DNA from 3 places in the Polaromonas vacuolata genome. Region 2 is predicted to be linked to each of the others. Evidence: riboswitches for the same ligand, from Rfam matches in the RefSeq annotation. Region 2 holds a riboswitch; each other region holds the start of a gene.
The links. A riboswitch is a leader RNA that binds a small molecule or an ion and turns the genes downstream of it on or off. The one in region 2 is predicted to bind cobalamin.
Positions count from the first base shown of each region.

Region 1: another riboswitch for cobalamin. It lies ahead of HC248_RS06520 (bifunctional adenosylcobinamide kinase/adenosylcobinamide-phosphate guanylyltransferase); the one in region 2 lies ahead of HC248_RS12660 (cobyrinic acid a,c-diamide synthase CobB).
Region 3: another riboswitch for cobalamin. It lies ahead of HC248_RS06460 (TonB-dependent receptor); the one in region 2 lies ahead of HC248_RS12660 (cobyrinic acid a,c-diamide synthase CobB).

Region 1 is NZ_CP051461.1:1,391,089-1,397,869, forward strand. Features, by position in the region: gene cobT (nicotinate-nucleotide--dimethylbenzimidazole phosphoribosyltransferase) at 1-724, opposite strand, end outside; gene HC248_RS06505 (ABC transporter ATP-binding protein) at 752-1,561, opposite strand; gene HC248_RS06510 (FecCD family ABC transporter permease) at 1,558-2,616, opposite strand; gene HC248_RS06515 (ABC transporter substrate-binding protein) at 2,592-3,455, opposite strand; gene HC248_RS06520 (bifunctional adenosylcobinamide kinase/adenosylcobinamide-phosphate guanylyltransferase) at 3,452-4,033, opposite strand; cobalamin riboswitch at 4,203-4,462, opposite strand; gene HC248_RS06525 (ABC transporter ATP-binding protein) at 4,499-6,331, opposite strand; gene serB (phosphoserine phosphatase SerB) at 6,350-6,781, opposite strand, start outside.
Region 2 is NZ_CP051461.1:2,777,448-2,784,228, forward strand. Features, by position in the region: gene cobW (cobalamin biosynthesis protein CobW) at 1-665, opposite strand, end outside; gene cobO (cob(I)yrinic acid a,c-diamide adenosyltransferase) at 738-1,307, opposite strand; gene HC248_RS12660 (cobyrinic acid a,c-diamide synthase CobB) at 1,379-2,824, opposite strand; cobalamin riboswitch at 2,894-3,127, opposite strand; gene HC248_RS12665 (cobyric acid synthase) at 3,217-4,767, opposite strand; gene HC248_RS12670 (aminotransferase class I/II-fold pyridoxal phosphate-dependent enzyme) at 4,764-5,777, opposite strand; gene cbiB (adenosylcobinamide-phosphate synthase CbiB) at 5,774-6,781, opposite strand, start outside.
Region 3 is NZ_CP051461.1:1,378,120-1,384,900, forward strand. Features, by position in the region: gene HC248_RS06435 (ABC transporter permease subunit) at 1-116, opposite strand, end outside; gene HC248_RS06440 (SWIB/MDM2 domain-containing protein) at 610-1,065, opposite strand; gene HC248_RS06445 (sulfite exporter TauE/SafE family protein) at 1,352-2,170, opposite strand; gene HC248_RS06450 (cell division protein ZapA) at 2,517-2,876, opposite strand; gene HC248_RS06455 (DUF904 domain-containing protein) at 2,873-3,136, opposite strand; cobalamin riboswitch at 3,172-3,465, shown strand; gene HC248_RS06460 (TonB-dependent receptor) at 3,545-5,542, shown strand; gene HC248_RS06465 (ABC transporter substrate-binding protein) at 5,744-6,487, shown strand; gene HC248_RS06470 (hypothetical protein) at 6,684-6,781, shown strand, end outside.

The sequences.
Region 1 (6,781 bases), 1.4 Mb from region 2:
CGGCGAGTATTTCCAGCGGCTGATTTAAGTCCGCGTGGCGATGCAGCACTTCACGCAGTACAGCCGTTTTGCGCTGAACCGCCGCTGCATCCAAACCCGTGCCCGCACCGGTGCACTGGGCGATGTCTAGCTTGGCGATGCGAGCCAATAGCAGTGACGCCGCCGAGCTATTGCCAATCCCCATTTCGCCCAGTAGCAAGGCATTACCGGGCAGTGATTTAACCAGCTCGCGGCCGTGGATCAGCGCCTGCTCGCACTGCGCCATGCTCATGGCAGCTTGGCTTGAGGAGTTGTGCGTGCCGTGTTCTGCACCATCGGCTTTTCTGACCTGCAAGCCTAGGCGTACTGAGCCGGCTGGCCGGCCAGCGAGAAAGTCGTGTTTAACACCGCAGTCGACCACCGTCAGCGCCAATCCATGCTGGCGTGCCAAGACACTGACGGCTGCGCCACCGGCAAGAAAGTTCTCCACCATTTGCCAAGTGACATCACTGGGAAAGGCTGAAATGCCGCGCGCGCAAAGTCCGTGGTCTGCCGCAAAAACAACCATTTGTGGTGCCAGCAAAACCGGATATTGCGTGCCCAGAATTTGCCCAATTTTGAGCGCCAAGTCTTCCAGCTGACCGAGCGAGCCGTGCGGCTTGGTCTTGCTATCCAGCACCTTTTGCAGTGTGCGGTTTAAGTCTTGATTGTTGATGTCTAAGAGTTTTGGAATGCTAGTTTTCATGCGCTTGATAAGAAAGATTAAGGGCTATCAAAAAGTCGGTGATTTTGCTAACTTAGGCAAATTCGGTAGCGCCAGCCACTGACCAGCGAGTTGGTGGACTGCAATGCGGTGGTCAAACACCTGTTCAAGGGCTGCGTGGGTTTTAGCCTCTGCGCATTTGCCTTGGTGTACGATTTTTCCGCCGGCCATGATGAGTAAATCATCGGCATGCAAGGCCATAGAGATTTCATGCAGCACGCTGACCACGGTTTTACCGCTGGCGACAAGCTCGCGCACCAATAGCAGCCAGTCGGTTTGATGCGGCGGGTCGAGATTGGCCAGCGGCTCATCCATCAGTAACACCTGAGCATCAACGGCCAGGGCACGCGCTAGCAGCACGCGCTGGCGCTCGCCGCCTGAGAGCTGGCTCAAGGCTCGGCCACGCCAATCCCAAGCCTGAGTAGCGCGCAAAGATTTTTCGACTTGTTCATGGTCTTGGGCTGACGGTGCGGCCAGCCAAGACTGGTGCGGCAGTCGCCCCAACATCACCACGTCATAGGCGTTGAGGTCATCGGCTGAGGCTTCGTTCTGGCCTAACCAAGACAGCTGTCTAGCCTTGTCCTTGGCACGCAGGCCGGCCATCGCTTGGCCGAGTAAATAAATCTCGCCGCTGTGCGCCAACAAGCCGGCCAGCACTTTAAGAAAAGTCGATTTACCCGCGCCGTTGGGGCCAACTATGCTGGTCCAACGACCACTCGTTAATTTTGCCGATAAGCCATGCAACACCTGAGCACCACCTAAGCTGGCGCTGATATTGCGTGCTTCTAAAGCTAGACTTTCAAGCTGTAAAGAGGTCACGCCGCACTCCTGTTGTCAGCGCTGCTACGCGGGTTGTTTTGCCTATGCATCAACCACAGCAAATAACCGCCGCCCAGTACTGCGGTGAGCACGCCCACGGGCAACTCTTGCGGCGCGATCAACCAGCGTGCGAGTATGTCGGCACCGGTGAGCAAGGCCGCGCCCATCAAACTAGACAGCAGGCTTAGCCGACCATAAGTGGTCTTCACGATGGAGCGCACCAAGTGCGGCGCAGCCAGTCCGACAAAGGCGATTAAACCGGTTTGCGCCACGGCTGTGCCGGTGCTAAGTGCTAGAACAGCGACCAGTGCAAAGCGCATTTGCGGTAGCCGCAGACCTAGGCTATGGGCGGTCGCTTCGCCTAGCGACAAACCGTCCAGCACATGGCTCATCAAGCCTGTCGCAGCCAAACACAGTGCAAGCAGAGCAGCCATCACGGCACAAGCGCTCCAGCCAACAAAAGCAGTACTGCCGAGCATAAAAGACTGCATGGCCTGCATTAAGTCGGGGTTTAACAGCAGTATCAAAGCCGTGACTGCGCCCAACACCACGCCGACCACGACTCCAGCGAGCAGCAAGCGCAGCGTGTGCTGCACGCCCTTGGCCAGCAGCAATGTGAGCAACACGGCAGCAATCGCGCCGAGAAAAGCCGCACCGGTTAAACCGATGCGCGCCAGCCAAACATTGGCCATGGGCGAGACCCCAAAAAGCGCCATCGCGCAAACCACACCCAGTGAAGCGCCAGAGGCACTGCCAAGCAAATAAGGATCGGCTAAAGGGTTGCGAAACAGGCCTTGAGCGACGGCACCGGCCAAGCCCAGCAAGGCACCGGCCAGCAGCGCGCCTAGGGTTCTGGGCAGCCGTATTTGCTGCACGATTTGCAGTGCTTGCGGGTCGCTTTGCATGTTGATCAAACTTTCAAAACCACTGCTGCCTACGCTCACCCCCAGCAAAAGCAGCAGTACGCACAGCAGCAATAAGCCCAGCGTCAACAGCAAGGCTATACGTTGATGGCGTAGGTGCGTGTCTCTCACGGGTATTGGTCTTGCAAACATTTGGCCATGATGCGGGCCGCTTCTGCCAAGCGCGGGCCGGGCCGCACCACGGTGTCGGAGTCGCGTAGGTTAAACACACAAATGCGATGCTCGGCGATTGCCTTGATGCCAGACCAGCCGGGGTAATCAACCCGGCCTTGCATGCTGCGGCTGCCCAGCATGATGAGGTCAGGGTTGGCGCGCAGCACGAACTCGGGGTTGAGTTTTGGGAACGGGCCTAGCGCTGCGGGGACTATGTTGCGCACGCCAAGGGATTGCAACGTCTCGCCGATAAAGGATGACTCACCGGCTGCATACGGGCCGCGGTTGACCTCAAAGTAAACCTTGGCGTTTCTAGCCTTGGGTGGGATTGACTGTGTGGCCGCGGCAAGACCGGTCTGAATCTCGCGCCAGATTTTAGCGGCGCCGATTTCTTCTGGTACCGCCAAAATCACGCCCACAGTGTGCAAAATGCGTTTGACGTCGGCATGATTCTTGGTCTCTAGCGCAACGACTTTAATGCCTAATGCTTCCAGTCTTGTGCTCACACGGGTAGCGCGTGAAAGCAGTACCAAGTCTGGCTTTAGCCGCACAATCGCTTCTAAATTTGGGTCTATTCCACCGCCTAATTGCGGCAAGCGATTGACGCTGTCTGGGTAGTTGGAATAGCGATCCACACCGACTAAACGTTGGCACTGGCCTAGGGCACAGACCGTTTCGGTCAGCGATGGCAGCAGACTCACAATGCGCTGCGGCGTTGTCTCAAAAACGCTGGTGACGCCGCGGTCATCAGTGACTTGAAAAGCCAGTGCTGGGGCTAAGCAGAGCAGACCTAAAAGGGTTGCGAGCAGCGCTTTCATGCGGCGGGCTTGAGGGTTAGCGGCAGACCTGCGGCCATAAAAGTAACCCGCTCGCAAGCACTGGCGACGCCTTGATTGAGCAGGCCTAGCGCATCGACAAAAGCGCGCGTCTCGCGCCCCATGGGGATTACGCCAAGACCGATTTCATTGCCGACAAATACCAAAGGGCCGGCAGAGTTTTGAATCCCGGTGATCAGTCTAGAGATCTGCACTTGGGCTTTGTCATGTCGGGTTTTTTCATCATCCGTGTTGGCAAGCGCCGGCATTAAGAGATTGCCTAGCCATAAGGTCAGGCAGTCTATGACTATTAAGTTGTTGGCATGGCTGAGTTGCTCAATAGCTTGGACTAATCTTAGCGGCTCTTCTAAGGTCGTCATCTCGGGCACCCGACTAGCGCGGTCTTGTTGGTGACGCTCGATACGGGTCTGCATTTCATCGTCCCAAGGCTGGGCCGTGGCAATCAGCATGGCTTTGTGATCTGTTGAGTGGGCTAGCCAAGCGCTGGCTAGCATTTCAGCGCGGCGCGATTTGCCACTTTTTTGGCCGCCCAATATCAGCTCATTGACTTGGCGGCTCATGCGCAGATACCTAGTGAGCGAAAAAAACGGCGTGCGTACGCTTTGGAAATTGGCAAAGCGAAGACTGAAAAAATACAAAATCATGAACTCACGCGCAGGCAAATAGGCCCTTACCGACTTCCCCGTCAGTGCTTGGGCGACAAGAATAAGCCCTGCGTTTATTTGGCGCACGGCATTCAACTTGTTGGCCGGTATCCGGGCTAACGAAGCCTACCTTCATCGCCTTCCCAAACGCTTGTTCAGGGCGCTCAGTGGCTTGTGATGAAAGCTAAGTACACGTTGCAAAAAGCTGCGACGTATTTGTTCGTTTACCGTTGCGGGGGCAGCGCAGGTTGGTTGTGGGGCTTAGTGCCAACACATTTTTTCCTGCTTCCCGTTGAACTGCCACCTGCGAACCAAGTGGCGAGCACCAACTTTTCGATTCTACGCTGTGCGCTATTGGCGTTTGGCTCGCAGGTCGAGGTTTTAGTGAATATCTTCGTCCAAAAATCCACCGCTCTGGTGTGTCCATAAGCGCGCATACAAGCCGTCATTGGCGAGCAATTCTTGGTGCGTGCCTTGCTCGACAATCTTGCCTTGGTCTAAGACTATCAGTCTGTCCATTGCCGCAATGGTTGACAGGCGGTGGGCAATGGCGATAACGGTCTTGCCTTGCATCAAGGTCTCTAAGCTGCTTTGAATCGCGGCTTCGACTTCTGAATCGAGTGCGCTGGTGGCTTCGTCTAGCAGCAATATCGGTGCGTTCTTTAGCATCACGCGTGCAATCGCTATGCGCTGGCGCTGACCGCCCGAGAGTTTGACACCGCGCTCGCCGACTTGCACGTCATAGCCGGTTCGGCCTTGCAAATCACTGAGCGTGCTGATAAAGCCCTCCGCCTGTGCGCCCTTGGCCGCGGCGTGCAGTTCCTCGTCGCTGGCGTTGGGGCGGCTGTAGCAGATGTTGTCGCGTACTGATCGGTGCATTAACGAGGTGTCTTGCGAGACCATGCCGATGTGGCTGCGCAAGCTGTCTTGCGTGACCAGCGTGACATCTTGGCCATCTATGCGCAGCGTGCCGCTGTCAAGCTCATGAAAGCGCAGCAGTAAATTAACCAACGTCGATTTGCCAGCGCCTGAGCGTCCAACCAAGCCGATTTTCTCGCCAGCGCGCACAGTGAGCGTCAAGTCATCAATCACTGGTTTGCCGTTGCCGTAGCTAAAGGTGGCATGGTCAAAAACCACTTCACCGCGGCTGACCGTTAAATCTTTGGCATCTGGCGTATCGACTATGGTGCGTGGTCGCGACAAGGTGTTTATTCCGTCTTGCACCGTGCCTACGCTTTCGAACAAGCTGGTCGTCTCCCACATAATCCAATGTGACATGCCTTGCAAGCGTAGCGCCATTGCGGTGGCTGCAGCGACTGCACCGGCACCGACTTGACCTTGGTCCCAGAGCCATAACGAAGTGCCGGCCATGCCCAAAATAAGGCCCATGCTGAGTGCGTGGTTGACGGTCTCAAAACTCGATACCAAGCGCATTTGCTTGTAACCGGTTTGCATAAATTCATGCATGGCCGAGCGCGCAAACGCCGCTTCCCTGTGCGTGTGCGAGAACAATTTGACGGTGCTGATATTGGTATAAGCATCGGTAATGCGGCCCGTCATGGTCGAGCGTGCATCAGCTTGGGCTTTGCCCACATGGCCTAGGCGCGGCACGAAGTAAGTCAGTGCCGCTATGTAGCACACCAGCCAGACCAGAAACGGTAGGCTCAGGCGCGGATCAAAAGAGGCGGCCAACAGGGTCATGGTGATCACATAAATCACCATGGCTATAAGTACATCGGCCATTACAAACAAAGTGTCGCGCACTGCCAGCGCGGTTTGCATGACTTTGGTGGTTAGGCGGCCGGCGAATTCGTCTTGGTAAAAAGACATGCTTTGCCCGAGCATTAAGCGGTGGAAATTCCAGCGTAAACGCATAGGAAAATTCACCGCCAAGGTTTGGTGTTTGAGAATGGTTTGCACCGCCACCACCACAATACTGGCCAGCACTACGCCGCCCAATACCAAGAGCAAGGTGCTGTTATCGGCCCAGAGTTTGCCGGGGCTGGCCTTTGACAACACGTCGACGATGCGGCCGAGGGCGGCAAACAGCATGGCTTCAAAAGCCGCCATCAGCGCTGAGAGCAGCGCCAAGCCTACAAGATAAGCGCGTGCGCCTTTGCTGCATGCCCATAAAAACGCCACAAAACCGGTGGGGACGGGTTGTGGTTCATCTTCCGGATAGGCGTGTAGGAGTTTTTCAAAAGGTTTGTAGATTGACAATTTTTCTCCGCCTTAAACCATGATTTCCAGCAGTCTGTCCAGACCGCCGGTGTTAATGGCCAGCATGGCCTGCTCGCGTACGGCGGGCTTGGCGTGATAGGCCACGGATAGACCGACAACGCCCATCATGGCCAAGTCGTTGGCACCGTCGCCCATGGCAATCGCTTGGCTAGGCGCAATGCCCAGGTCAGCGCAGGTTTGCAGCAGCATCTTGCGTTTCTCGTCGCCGTCGCAAATGTCACCCCAAGACTGATCGACCATGCGGCCTGTGAGCAGGCCGTCTTTTTCTTCCAGCACATTCGAGCGGGTGAAATCTATCCCGAGTTCGTCGCGCACCCGGTCAGAGAAAAAGCTAAAGCCGCCGCTCACTAGCAACACTTTAAGTCCGGCCTGCTTGCAGGCGTTAACCAGCTCTGCTGAGCCCGGGTTGAGCTTGAGGCGTTG
Region 2 (6,781 bases):
TGCACATGCACTAACTTGACACCGGGCAGGGTTTCAAGACGAATCAAGGTTTCGACATGCGCCAAAGTGACCGCATCCATGCCGTCAGTTTTATGCACAATCACTAAATCGGCGGTAGCCAGTTGGTCTTCAAACAATTCGGCCAGAGGTGAGTCGTGGTCTAAATTTTCGTCTTGTTTACGCTGCGCATCGACGGCTACCGGGTCATCGGCAAAACGGCCTGCGGCTACAGCAGGCGCATCCACCACGGTGATAACAGAGTCAACAGTGAAAGCATTGCGCAAAGCCGGCCATTGAAAAGCTTGAACCAAAGGTTTGGGCAAAGCCAAACCGGAAGTTTCAATCACCAAGTAATCAATCTCATCACGGCGAGCGGCTAACAATTCCATAGCCGGTGCAAACTCTTCTTGCACCGTGCAACATAGGCAGCCGTTGGCTAATTCAACGACCTGACCGATGTATTCCCCGTTGGGTTTACCGTCTTCATCGCAACCGATGCCGCAGCTACGCAGCAACTCACCGTCAATACCCAACTCACCAAACTCGTTAACAATCACTGCAATGCGGCGCCCGTTGGCGTTGCTTAGTAAGTGACGTAGCAACGTGGTTTTGCCACTGCCCAGAAAGCCGGTGATGATTGTTGCGGGAATTTTGCGGGTTTGCATCTGCAGTCCTATTAAGTGTTTTAAAAATCAAGTTTTAAGATTTCGACAGAGAAATTCTTAAACTTAAAAAATTCAATCTTCGATGCCGCGCTGTGCGGGCACACCAGCTTTAAAGTGATGTTTGATTAGCGTCATTTCTGTCACCGTGTCGGCCAGTTCAATAATTTCTGCGGGCGCGCCACGGCCAGTGAGCACCACATGGACGTGAGGCGGACGCTCGCGCAAGCAGGCCAGTACAGGCTCCAAGGGCATCCACCCATAGCGCAGCGGATACATGATTTCGTCCAGCACCACCATGAAATGTTCACCCGCACGAATCGTTGCTTCAGCCTGCGCCCAGCCAAATTGAGCCAACTCAGCCGAGTGCTCTAAGTCACGACTCTTCCAGCTAAAGCCATCGCCCAAGCCGACAATTGGCACACCGAGTTGTTCAAACAGTCGGTGCTCACCGAAACGCGCAGTCGGCACTTTCATGAATTGATAAACCTTGATGACTTTGCCCCGACCGTGGGCACGCAGCGCCAAACCAAATGCGGCTGTGCTTTTGCCTTTGCCAGTGCCGGTGTGGACTATGACCAAACCACGCCGTTCGCCGGTGGGTTTTGGCGTGTCACGCAGCAGGGGTGGGGCTTCAATTTCCATGACTGGCTTTCGTCTTTTTCGGGGATACAAAACGCTTGTCGGTAAGCATTAAATTTTTCATGTGATGGCCTTTACGCAGTCGTCAGAGCGCACTGCGCTTCGGGCAACACAGCGCTTAATTCCGTGCGCGGGCTTGGGCTAAAGAGCTCAGCAACCGCAGCCGGACAAGAAGGAAACCAAGCGTGAAAATAACTGCAGCGCACAGAGCCCTGTTGCCAAAGCGCCTCGCCAACGTCAGGCATGGGTGCTAGATTCGGCCGCGAAGTGCGGGTTACGGCTTGCAAACTAGTCGCGGTGGTGGAGTAGTGAAATGTGTGACCGCGCAATAGGCCAGAATCTAAACGCAACTGCTGCGGCCCCAGACCCGACAAGCGTTTGTGCATGCTGACTTCACCCGGCAATATGCCCCACTGACTATGCTTTTCGCCATCAGCCGTGACGAGTATTTGAAACAAAGACATCATGCCGCCGCACTCGGCCCATACCGGTTTACCCAGACCTACATGCTGCGCCAACGAGTCACGAAAATCTGTATTGGCGGCAATAGGGACGGCGTGTAGTTCTGGATAACCACCGGGAATCCAAACTGCATCACAAGCCGGCACGGCGCTGTCGGCCAAGGGCGAGAAGAAAGTAATTTGCGCGCCCAGCTCGCGCAGGCAATCTAGGTTGGCCGCATAAATAAAACAAAAAGCTGCGTCTCGCGCAACAGCAATCGTTTGATTGGCTAAGGGGCGGGTAGTGAACGCAAGCTCGGCTTTGAAGTTTGCGGTGTCCGTATCGGCAGTTGCGTTTGAACTTTCAAAACAAACCTCCCAACGCTTTAATTCAGCCACAGACATTTGCCCCAACGGGGTTTCAGCTAACGCGTCGGCGGCGGCGTCTAGTCTTTCCATTGCGTCGGTGAGTTCATTGGCCACCGTCAAACCCAAATGCCGACCGGGTAAGTTCATCGCTGGGTTTCGCTTAACAGCGCCCATCCAATGCGCGGGGTCGCGCAAGCTAGATTGCAACATTTGCGTGTGGCGGTCGCTACCCACTTGATTAGCCAGCACGCCAGCCCAATGCAGACCGGGCCGGTAATGTTGCAAACCAAATGTGACTGCACCAAAAGTCTCAGCCATGGCCGATGCATTGACCACGGCGAGCACATGCAGGCCAAACTTTTGCGCTAGATCGGCAGCGCTGGGCTCGCCATCGAACAAGCCCATCACACCTTCGACCAAAATCAAATCGGCGTCAGCGGCGGCCGCCATTAATCTAGCGCGGCAGTCCGCCTCGCCCGTCATCCATAAATCGAGTTGATGTACGGGAGCGCCGCTGGCAAGCGTGTGCCAGAAGGGATCGAGGAAATCGGGGCCGCATTTAAAGACGCGCACTTTGCGCCCTTGGCGAGTGTGCAGACGTGCGAGTGCAGACGTGACAGTCGTCTTGCCTTGACCCGACGCAGGTGCGGTGATCAAGATGGCAGGGCAAGCAAAGCTTACCGGTGCGGATCGCTCAATTTGGGAAAACATGGATACAGACAACGTTTTTGCCCTCACTATCTTCCCCGATGGTGCTTGGACGAAACAATCGCACGCACGCGTGCAACTACTTTGTTGGCCGGTATCCGGGCTGGTGAAACAAATTTCATCGCCTTCCCAAGCGCGTATTAAAAACGCTCAGTGGCTGTGATGAAAACTGAGCCTAAGGGCTCGTTCACTTACCGTTGCGGGGGCAGCGCAGGTTAGGTTTGCTGTCAATAGCCAACCCTCCTGTTTCCCGTTGAACTGCAGCATGTGATTCATGTTGCGAGCACCAACTTGGTTATAGTAACTCAAATTTGCTTGCCCTCGCCGAATCGGTCGATATCGATTTTGATCGAATTCCAACGTCTAGGCGCTTATAAGCAGGACTTAAAAAAAGTTTAAATCGGCGCAGATGGTGAAGCAATTAGCGCATCCAACACGCCGGATTCAAAGTGCTTTTCAATGTAATCGGCCAGACCATCAAACACAAAATCAAGGGTAGGAACGTTGGCACCAAAAAGCGCTTGCAGCACTGCCGGGTCTTCAAACATGCCGTGCAAATACAGACCCAACACATTGCCTTGTGCATTCACCCAACCCAAATCGTTGGGCAAAACCGCACGGGTAAAATTTCCGGCTTTGGCAAAAGCTGAGTGCTGCGTTGTCAAGCCGTGATGAATTTCGTAGCCCGAAACCGGCGTACCCGCTAACGCAGCCCAAGCCGAAACGTCAGCATCAACAGCGTCGGCGATCGCCTCTGTGTTTGTCAAAAATCGGGTCTGGGTATATTGCACCGTTTTGTCTTGTGCAAAAACCGTCACCAGCGGCAGCAAGCCCAAGCCCGGCGCATTGCCGTCAATGCCGTGCGTGTCGATCAAGGCCTCGCCGAGCATTTGCAAGCCGCCGCAAATACCCAGCACCGCACCGCCAAGCGCCGCGTGGTCTGCCACGGCGCGGTCCAGTCCTTGACTGCGCAGCCAAGCTAAATCTCCGCTGGTGTTTTTAGAACCCGGCAAAATAATCCAGTCGTTTGGCTTCAAACTAGCCAGTTCTGCTGGGCTACGCACCCACTTTAAATGCAGACCGGGCACGTTTTTAAGCGGCTGAAATTCATCTAAATTACTCATGCGCGGGTAGGCGATCACGCAGACCACTCTGGGCTTAGCAAGTGTTGATGCGTCGCCCCCACCTAGCGTGCTGCTCATGTCAAACACCCCGTCTTCTTCGGGCAAACCGTGCTGCCACCACATCGGCAAAGTGGCGACTATGGGCACACCGGTCAGGTCTAACAACATCTGCGGCGCCGGCGCTAACAGCGCCGCATCACCGCGAAATTTGTTCAGCACATAGCCTTTAATCAAGCCTCGTTCAGCTTCAGGCAATAAAGCCCAAGTACCGTACAAATGCGCAAACGCCCCGCCTCTGTCTATGTCAGTGACGAGCAAACACTGGGCTTTGCAGTGCATGGCTACGCGCATATTGACAATGTCGCTATTGGATAAATTAATTTCTGCGGGTGAGCCCGCGCCTTCAATCACCACCACATCGTTTTCGGCACGCAAATCATCTAAGGCCTGCGCGATAGGCGGCCACACATGCGCGCTACGGCCGCGCCACGGCATGGCAGTGAGCGCTTCGCTGACCTGGCCCATCAACACCACTTGACTGTGGGTATCGCGCTCGGGTTTGAGTAGCAGCGGGTTCATGCGCACATCGGGTACAGCGCGTGCCGCCAGCGCTTGAAAATATTGCGCCGAACCAATCTCGCCGCCACCGACATCGCCAGCGTTTTTACTCGCCACCACTCGTGCGTTATTGCTCATGTTTTGCGCTTTAAAGGGTGCCACTTTTAAGCCTTGGCGCGCGTAGTAACGACACAAAGCTGTCGTCACCCAACTCTTGCCAGCGCCGCTGGTAGTGCCCAGCACCATCACACATCGTGCAGTCATTGATTGTCCTTAAAAAGTTTCCAAGCACTGGCTAACGCGTCTTGCGCTACTGGTGACAATACGCCCAGCCGAACATGGCCGGGCAAACCAAACGAAGATGCATCACGCAGTTTTATGCCGTGATGGCGCAAATGCGTGAGCGCAGCAGTTAATGTTTTGATGGCTGCGCCAGAATCGTCACCCAAAGGCCGTGCGCAAAAAAAATTAGCCTCGCTAGGCAAGCAAATCCAGCCCAAACCTTGCAGCATATTTAGTTGACGCAGCTTCCATTGACGCAAGATTTCTAAACTTTGTATCAACCAGTTTTGCGCCTCTGGTTGCAGCCAAGCTTGCAGCATAGCCACAGCGTGAACGCCTAACGGCCAAGACGGACACATGGCGTTAAGCGCGATCACAGCCTCTTGAGCGCTAACTGGCGCAATCGCATAAGCGCCGCGTACACCGGTCAGGCCTAGGGCTTTGTTCGGCGTCCAGAGTTGCCAGAGATGGTTTTGCTGAACCCCAAGCAAACTTGAAGTGCCGGTTAAGCGCAGAGGCGCATAAGCGCAGTCCAACACACGAACACCATCGCTGCGCTGCATGAACGATGCTTGTGTCCATTCGGTTTGCGCTTGGCCGAGTGGGCTAGACGGCTCACAGCCCCAAGCTAACGCCGCCTCTTGCGGGTGGGTGACGACGTCCAAACCCCAAGCGCTAGCGGCAGCGGCGTAGTCGCCATAAGCGTGTAGCGGCAGTCGCACAGTGCGCGCACCACCGCGCTGCACCCAAGCGGTAATGCGGTAAATAAATTCGCTCGCACTACCCGCTAATACGATGCGCCAAGCCTCTACCGCATGAAAATCCGCCAGCTGTTGGCGCAAGACGGTGTAGGCCGGGTCTGGGTAATAACGCGCATCGCATAAAAGCAAAGCAGCGACTGCCTGAGGGTATGGGCCGCAGGCATTGGCGTTGGTAGAAAAATCGTACAAAGGCACACCTAGCGCATCCGGCCCACCGTGCATTGCATTCATAAAGCACCGCCAAACTGCGCGGCAACAACCGAGTAATTAGCGATTAAAAATATCGCGGTAAGCACGAGAAATGCAGCGACTACAAACCAAAACAGCGCGAAGTTCCCTAAGCGCAGCGCAGAATTTGTGTCTGCCGCTTGAGTCGCGCGGCCGGATTTATTCAGCGCATAAACGCCGGGTTTGTGCAGGCACACACAGATTGCCAGCGCCATCGCCGCCATAGGCCAACCACTGTTGGGCGATGGTGTGAGCGCGGCTTCGCGGCGTAATTGTTTAAGACTTAGTCCACCCGCAGCAACAGCCAGCGCCAGCGCAGTTAAACGTGCGGGCAACCAGCTCAGCACATCATCTGCACGCGCCGCCCACTTACCCGCCCATTCCCAGCGACGGCCTTTGTACACGCCTTTATAACCCCACATGGCGTCGGCAGTATTGGCAAAGCGGTAGAGCGCTGCGCCCGGCAGGCCAAGCAGCAAAAACCAAAAAATCGGCGCAACCACTGAGTCGTTTAAATTTTCAGCCAAAGACTCCATCGCGCTTTGGCGCACTTGGTCGGCACTGAGCTCAGTCACATCGCGGCTGACCAGCCAAGCCAAACGCTCACGCCCTGCGGCCAAGGATATTTGCAGCGCAGCCTCAACCGCTTGCACCTCAGCGAAGAGCATGCGCCAAGCCAGCAAAGGTTTGAGCACAAAGCCCAATAGCAACGGCACCAACCAAAACGGCGCTTGCTGTATAGCCAAATGAAAGCCCCAGCTGGCGATGACAAAAAAGCTAGCCAGCACAAGCCAAACCAACGCGCCACGGCTAAACGTTTTCCAGTCTTTTGCATCCACTGCTAGCGCATTACTACTGGTCAAAACCCAAGGCGTGCAACGCTCTAAAGCCTTGCCCATCCACACAACAGGATGCCAGCGCAGCGGTGGTTCGCCTAAAAAATGGTCTACTGCGAAGGCTACCAACACAGCTAAAAATACAGTCAAAAATGGTGCAAAAAGAAATAG
Region 3 (6,781 bases), 1.4 Mb from region 2:
GCCAAGGTTTCTATCGGGTCCCCCGGCACCATGCGAATGAGAAAAAATGCCAGCAGTGTCATGCCCAGAAAAGTCGGGATAACTAGGCTTAGACGGGTGAAAATAAAGCGCAACATATCAAGGCTTAGCGTTTGCAGTTTGGACTTTTATCCAATGCAATTGCTGGTAATTTACGTTGATTAAGGCCTTTTTTTTTTTGCGTATTCGTTAGCATTAAGACATTTATGCTGACCATTGGCCAGCATGCTAATCGTTCTTAGCGTTGGGGTATTTTTCAAGCGCATTACCGGTAAATATTTTTTTAAAACTAGGGCTGAGACTTTTGCCATTGATCTTTTGAATCGGAGCTGTTGGTCTCAGTGTTATGAAGCGGTTCGGGCTTGATCTCCAAGGCCTTAATTTTTTATCGAACTAATTTTTTAGGCCTTCGGTTGCAAAGGTATGACTATTGCAATGTCCGTGCCAATCAAAAAGCCCGCGTTAAAAATGGCTGTACCATAGCGTAAATTTTTGGTTTGGTGAAAGTATATGCCTTGTTAATGTTGTGTATCGATGCGGCAAAAAAAAAGACCGGTTGAACCGGTCTTTTGAAGTCAGCAATAAAGCTGATTATTTGACGTGCTTGCCAATCAGGCCAGCCATCTCGAACATCGAGACTTGTGGTTTGCCGAAGACTGCTTTGAGCTTGTCGTCTGCATTGATCATGCGTTTGTTGGCGCTGTCCTGCAGACCCTTGGCTTTGATGTAAATCCAGAGCTTGCTGACGATCTCGGTGCGTGGTAACGGCTTGTCGCCGACTACTGCCGAGAGTTCTTTGCTCAAAGTCAGCGGCTTCATAAACGCGGCGTTGGGCGTGCGTTTTTTGGCGGCGACTTTTTTTGCTGCGGGTGCTTTTGCTGCAACGGTTTTTGCAGGAGCTGCTTTTTTAGCGGCTACTACTTTTTTCGCTGCTGCTGGAGCTGCAGCTTTGGTTGCGGGTGCTGCGGCTTTTACAGCCACTTTTTTTGCCGGTGCAGCCTTTGGTGCGGGTGCTTTTTTTGCCGGTTCTTTTTTTGCAGTTGCCATGATTGATTTTCCTTCTGAAAGTTGACAAATCACCAGTGAAAATAACTAGTCTTTACTGGCACAGCGGATGCTACTGGAGAAAACATGTGTTTCATAGGGCGGAGCCTATTTTTTTGCTTGTTTTTGCAGTCATTTACCTTTGAAGCGTAAAAAAACTGCAAATCGAGCTTTTTCGCAGCTGATTCGTCGTTGCTTTTGCAGCGCCAGCCAGAGTTCTTTATGCACACGGTAATTTGTAATTGTGGTTTTTGAAATTTAAAAACCGTGTTTAAAGCGCTGTAAAAGCTTAAAAACTGACTATGCCTTTGAACAGCATGTAAGCGGCAAGCACATACAGCAGACTGGCAAATATGCGTTTGAGTTTGCTAATCGGCAAAGTGTGAGCCGCTTTAGCGCCCAAGGGAGCCATCAGAAAACTACTCGTGGCGACCACAACCAGAGCTGGCAACCAGATGTAGCCAAATGAGCTGGGTGGTAAATTTTGTACTGTTTGTCCGCTAATGGCATAACCCACGACGTTGGCCAGAGCGATAGGAAAACCTAGTGCGGCTGAGGTTGCGACTGCGCTGTGCATGCTTACGTTGCACCAAGTCATAAACGGCACGCTGATGAATCCGCCACCTGCACCCACCAGTCCGGACAGAAAACCTATGAAACCACCTGCGCCTAATTGCCCGGCAGTGCCTGGCATTTGGCGCGTGGCTTCGGGCTTTTTATTCATAATCATTTGGGTCGCAGAAAAGCTCACGAATAGGCCAAAAAATATAGCCAAATAAGAGCCCTTAAGCAGCGCAAAAACGCCTAAGCTGCCGATAAAACTACCCACCACAATGCCGGGAGCTAAGCGTTTGACGATATCCCAGCGCACCGCGCCGCGCTTGTGGTGTGCTCTGACGCTGGCAATCGAAGTGAAGATAATGGTTGCCATGGAAGTGGCAATCGCCATCTTCACTGCCAGATCTGGCGATATACCGCGCCCTGACATGATGATGGTGAGAAACGGCACCATCAACATGCCCCCGCCAATACCGAGCAAGCCCGCAAGAAATCCGGTACTCAGTCCCAGGATTATGAGTTCGACTATGAGCTGTGGTTCAAGAATCATGGCAGTGCAGCCCGGTTTGCGGGCTGGTGTTGGGGGAGGGTTATGAAAGGCAGATGCCTGTGATGCAAGCTAGCCGTGCAGGCCGTTTGCGTGAATAGGTGTCTGCAAAAATCACTGGACTGTCATCCTGAACCAGGGTTCAGGTGGGCGAGGTCATTCCAACTTCGGGTCCGTCTAACGCGAGACGGTCACTCCAGTCAGAAAATTTCCAAGCCCGAGCTCAGAGAGCATTGGTTGCAGGAAATATTAAGCCCAATAGATATTGCAGACGATTTCATTGTAGGCGCTGCTGTGTCCCGGCTTAAGCTCGTGGTTATCAAAACGCTTTCTTTACCGGCGTAATTTTTCAGAGCAGTTGGCCATCAGTGCCTAGTGCATGGTCTAGGCGTTTGAGCAACACTGCCAGTTGCAGCTCGTAAGCGGCGCTATGGTTTTCTTGCAGCTTGTCGGCTGCAGTGATTTGGCCCGCCTCGGCTAGGCTGGTTGACAGGTAAGCGCTGGTTGTGCCTTGCTCGGGTAATTCAAAAGCTAAGTTAAGCGCGGCCAGAACGGCGATACGGTCGCGGGCTTTGACTTTTCCAGCGTCACGTATTTTGCACATCGCAACATCGACGCGATTGACCGCTTCTAACATGCGAGCATCACCGTTTTCCGGACAGCCAAGCAGGTAATTTTGGCCCATGATTTGAACTTCAAGTTTTTTCATTTGTCTCCCCCTGTATTGGTGTGGGGCGGTGCGGCGGCATTCTCGGGCAGGCGCTCTAACAAGGCGTCAACTCGTGCTCGCGCTGCGCTTAACCGGGATTTGAGAGAGTCTCTTTCATTACTGATAGCGCTTATCTGAGCGTTAAGCAGCTCATTGGTGCGCTGTAATTCCTCATGGCGCAGCAGTAAGCGCTCAACCCTCTCGATGATTTGCTCAATGCCGGAGCTGGCGGCGCTGTGGTTTAAGTTGGGATTATCCATTACTGATTTATTGTAGAGTGAGCCGGATTGAGTCGCGTAGAATGCTTTTTATTGGTGCTTGCAGTGTGTCTTACACGCTGCAGTTCAACGGGAAGCAGGAGGGTGATGATGTTAGTTGTGCGGGTAATTCCGCTAAACACACACAAATTTTCCTAACCTGCGCTGCCCCCGCAACGGTAAAACAGACAAGTACATCTGCCTAAATTTTTTACTAAGTGTACTTAGCTTTCATCATCAGCTACTTAGCTTGCTGATTAAAAGGAATGCTTGACAAGGCGATGTACAGCAGCTCCGTCAGCCCGGATACCGGCCAATAAAGTGACTGCGTAGCCCTTGATGGCAAACGCTGTCTTATCGCTAATGCACTGGCGGGGAAGCCGGTGAAAGTAATTTGCTGATTGTTTATCCATGTTTGCTAATAAGTTTCGCTTAACTGGCTCACGCCTTGCCGTGCTTGCTGTTTTTTTGCCCGTTGCCTCAGTCGCACTAGCGCAGTCCCAAGCTGCGCTCAAACCAATTATTGTGACTGGTGACCGTATTGCTGGCGCACGTGAATCGCAACCTTATGGCAGCAGTGTGATCAGCTCTGAAGACATTGCGCGGATTGGTGCAGTTACTGTTAACGATGCCATCATGCGGCTGCTCGGTGTAGTAGGACGTCAAGATTTTTATGGTGGCGGTGACTACTCGCTAGACTTACGCGGCTTTGGCACGACTTCAGACAATAACCAAGTGGTGATAGTTGATGGCATCCGTTTGAGTGAAGCCGACACAGGTGGCACACGCCTAGCCGGTATTGCAATTGACTCAGTGGCGCAAATTGAAGTGATTCGCGGCAGCGGTGCGGTGCTTTATGGCGAGGGTGCAACCGGCGGTGTGATCATCATCACTACCAAAGCCGGTGCTGGCTTAGCGCGTAAAAACAGTGCTTCGCTGTACGCCGGCGCAGGCAGTTTTGGCTTGCGCGAAGGTCGTGCTAACGCCACCATCGCTAGCGGTGGTTTTTCTCTAGACATAGGCGCGATGAATCGCAAAAGCGATAACTTCAGGGACAACTTTAAGTCCGAAAGCGATGCGCTGTCAGTTTCTGGTCAATGGAGTAATGACTGGCTGAGATTCGGCGCTAGCCGCTCTGAGGACAATCTGAGTACTGGTTTGCCGGGCGCTTTGAGCGCCGAGCAGTTTGCCAACAATCCGCATCAAGCACAGTTCACCAGCACTGACGATCAAGCGCGTATCGAAAATATCCGCAACAGCGTATTTGCCGAAGCCACCTCTGGCAACTGGCTGCTAGCGTTTGAAGCCGGTCAACGCACAAAAAAACTACGCAGCCAAAGTGTCAATAATGCGTCAATTTATAGCGCTGATATTAAGTCCAACAATTACGGTTTGCGGGCGATCAACACATCGACTCAAGCGCTATACAGCAGCAAACTGGTGCTGGGGTCTGACTACTCGCGTTGGACGCGTGATGTGGCCAATTCATTTCCTGCGTTTAATTTTTTCTCCGCTAACAACGCAGCGCAAACTTCACATGCATTTTATTTTCGTGAAGAATTCACGCTGACCTCGACCGGCAGCGTGTTTTCAGTAGGCGCGCGAACCGAAAATATTAAAAAAGATACGCGTGTGAGCTTGCCTGCCGCGTCGCAATCGGGTTTGGCGAATCGTCAAAACGCATGGGAGCTGGGCTTGAGTCAGCCCATTAATACGCAGGTCTCGGTTTATGCTCGTATTGGTGAGAGTTTTCGCTTAGCAAACGCGGATGAATATAGTTTCGCTACGCCCGATAAAAATTTGCTGCCGCAGCGCTCCAAAGACATCGAATTAGGAAGTCGCTATGCCGCTGGTCCGCTGAAGTTTGAGGCCCGCCTTTACCGCAGTGCGCTAACCAATGAGATTGGCTTTGACCAAAATGCGAACGGACCTTTTGGTCCCGGTTCTGGCGCCAACGTTAATTTTGATCCCACACGCCGCAGCGGTATTGAGCTAGACGGTAGTTACGCACTGAGCAAAGTTTTGAGCTTTCGCGGTAATGCAGCGCTGCGCAAGTCTACGTTTACTGCGGGTCAATATGCCGGCAAAGATGTGGCGCTTGCACCGCGCAAAAGTCTGGCGATTCATGCAGATTGGATTCCAACGACAAACCATTTGCTCAGCGGCGGTGTTAACTGGGTTTCAACTCAGCATCCAGACTTTGCTAATCAGTGTTCCATGCCCGCCTACACCACGGCTGACGCACGCTACGCCTACTCTTGGTCAAACATGGAAGTCTCAGTCGGTCTGCGTAATGTGTTTGACCGCAAATACTACACGCAAGCTTTTGCTTGCACGGATGGTGTGACTAACAGCGTCTATCCGGAGTCAGGCCGTGCTGCAACGGTTGCCCTTCGGATTAAGTTTTAAGTGCGAATTTATAAGCCTGACGCTCCACTACCTTGACCATACAAACCGGATCTGATCATGACTGCTCCAGTGCTTGACTCGACAATTTCAACAATTGAAAATCTTGCATCTATTGATTGGCGCAACCCGAGAATTGATGGCCAAGTTTTGGGCCCACAGCGCATAGTCTGCCTGACCGAAGAGCCCACTGAGTGGCTTTATATGTTGGGCGAAGAACACCGCATCGTGGGCATTTCTGGCTACACCGTGCGTCCACCTAGAGCACGTGCAGAAAAGCCCAAGGTCAGTGCTTTTCTCAGCGCCAAAATAGACAAAATAGTGGCACTTAAGCCGGACTGTGTGATTGGATTTTCCGATCTGCAGGCCGATATCGCCGCACAGTTAATCAAGCACGGTATACAAGTCTGTATTTTTAACCAACGCAGTGTGGCTGAGATTTTCTCAATGCTTTACCAGCTCGCCGCCATGGTTGGTAAGGTTCAGCGAGGGCTTGAATTAATCACGCAAATGCAGTCTCGGTTGCTAGAAATTGAATGCGCTGCCAAAAGCCTCAAACGCCGACCACGCGTTTTTTTTGAGGAATGGTATGAGCCGCATATCAGCGCGATTGCTTGGGTTTCTGAACTTATAGGAATTGCTGGCGGTGATGACTGCTTCCCAGAACTCGCCTGTCAAGCCATGGGCAAAGGCCGCATTATTGCCGACGGCGATGAGATAGTCAGACGCAACCCAGAAATCATTTTTGGCTCATGGTGTGGTAAAAAATTTCGGCCTGATCAAGTACTTGCCAGAGCCGGTTGGCAAGACGTTGCAGCGCTTAAAAGCGCGCATGTTTTTGAAATTAAATCAGCCGAAATTTTGCAGCCTGGACCGGCTGCTTTGATCGATGGCGTCGAGCAAATTCACCGCATTATCATGCGCTGGAGTCAAAGCTATGAGTCCTAAAATTTGGTTCAAATCTGGGCTTTGTGAAGCGGCTAATAAAATAAAAACTTATTTTTGATGGCAACTTATATTGCGGCTCGTGTGTCGGCGCAATTTCCAACTTTAAAAAGTATTAATATGAGGTATTGATTGTGGCTAGTTTTTTGCTGCAACTACACCTACACCTTGCTGCTAATCCCAGCTATCTAAGACTCGAATGTCCCAGTCCAACTTATCTGAGTTTAGTGTTGAGCCTCAACAACGCCTTGATGAGCGCCTTCAAGCGCGCTTGGTCGAGGCCGCAAGGTATGCGCT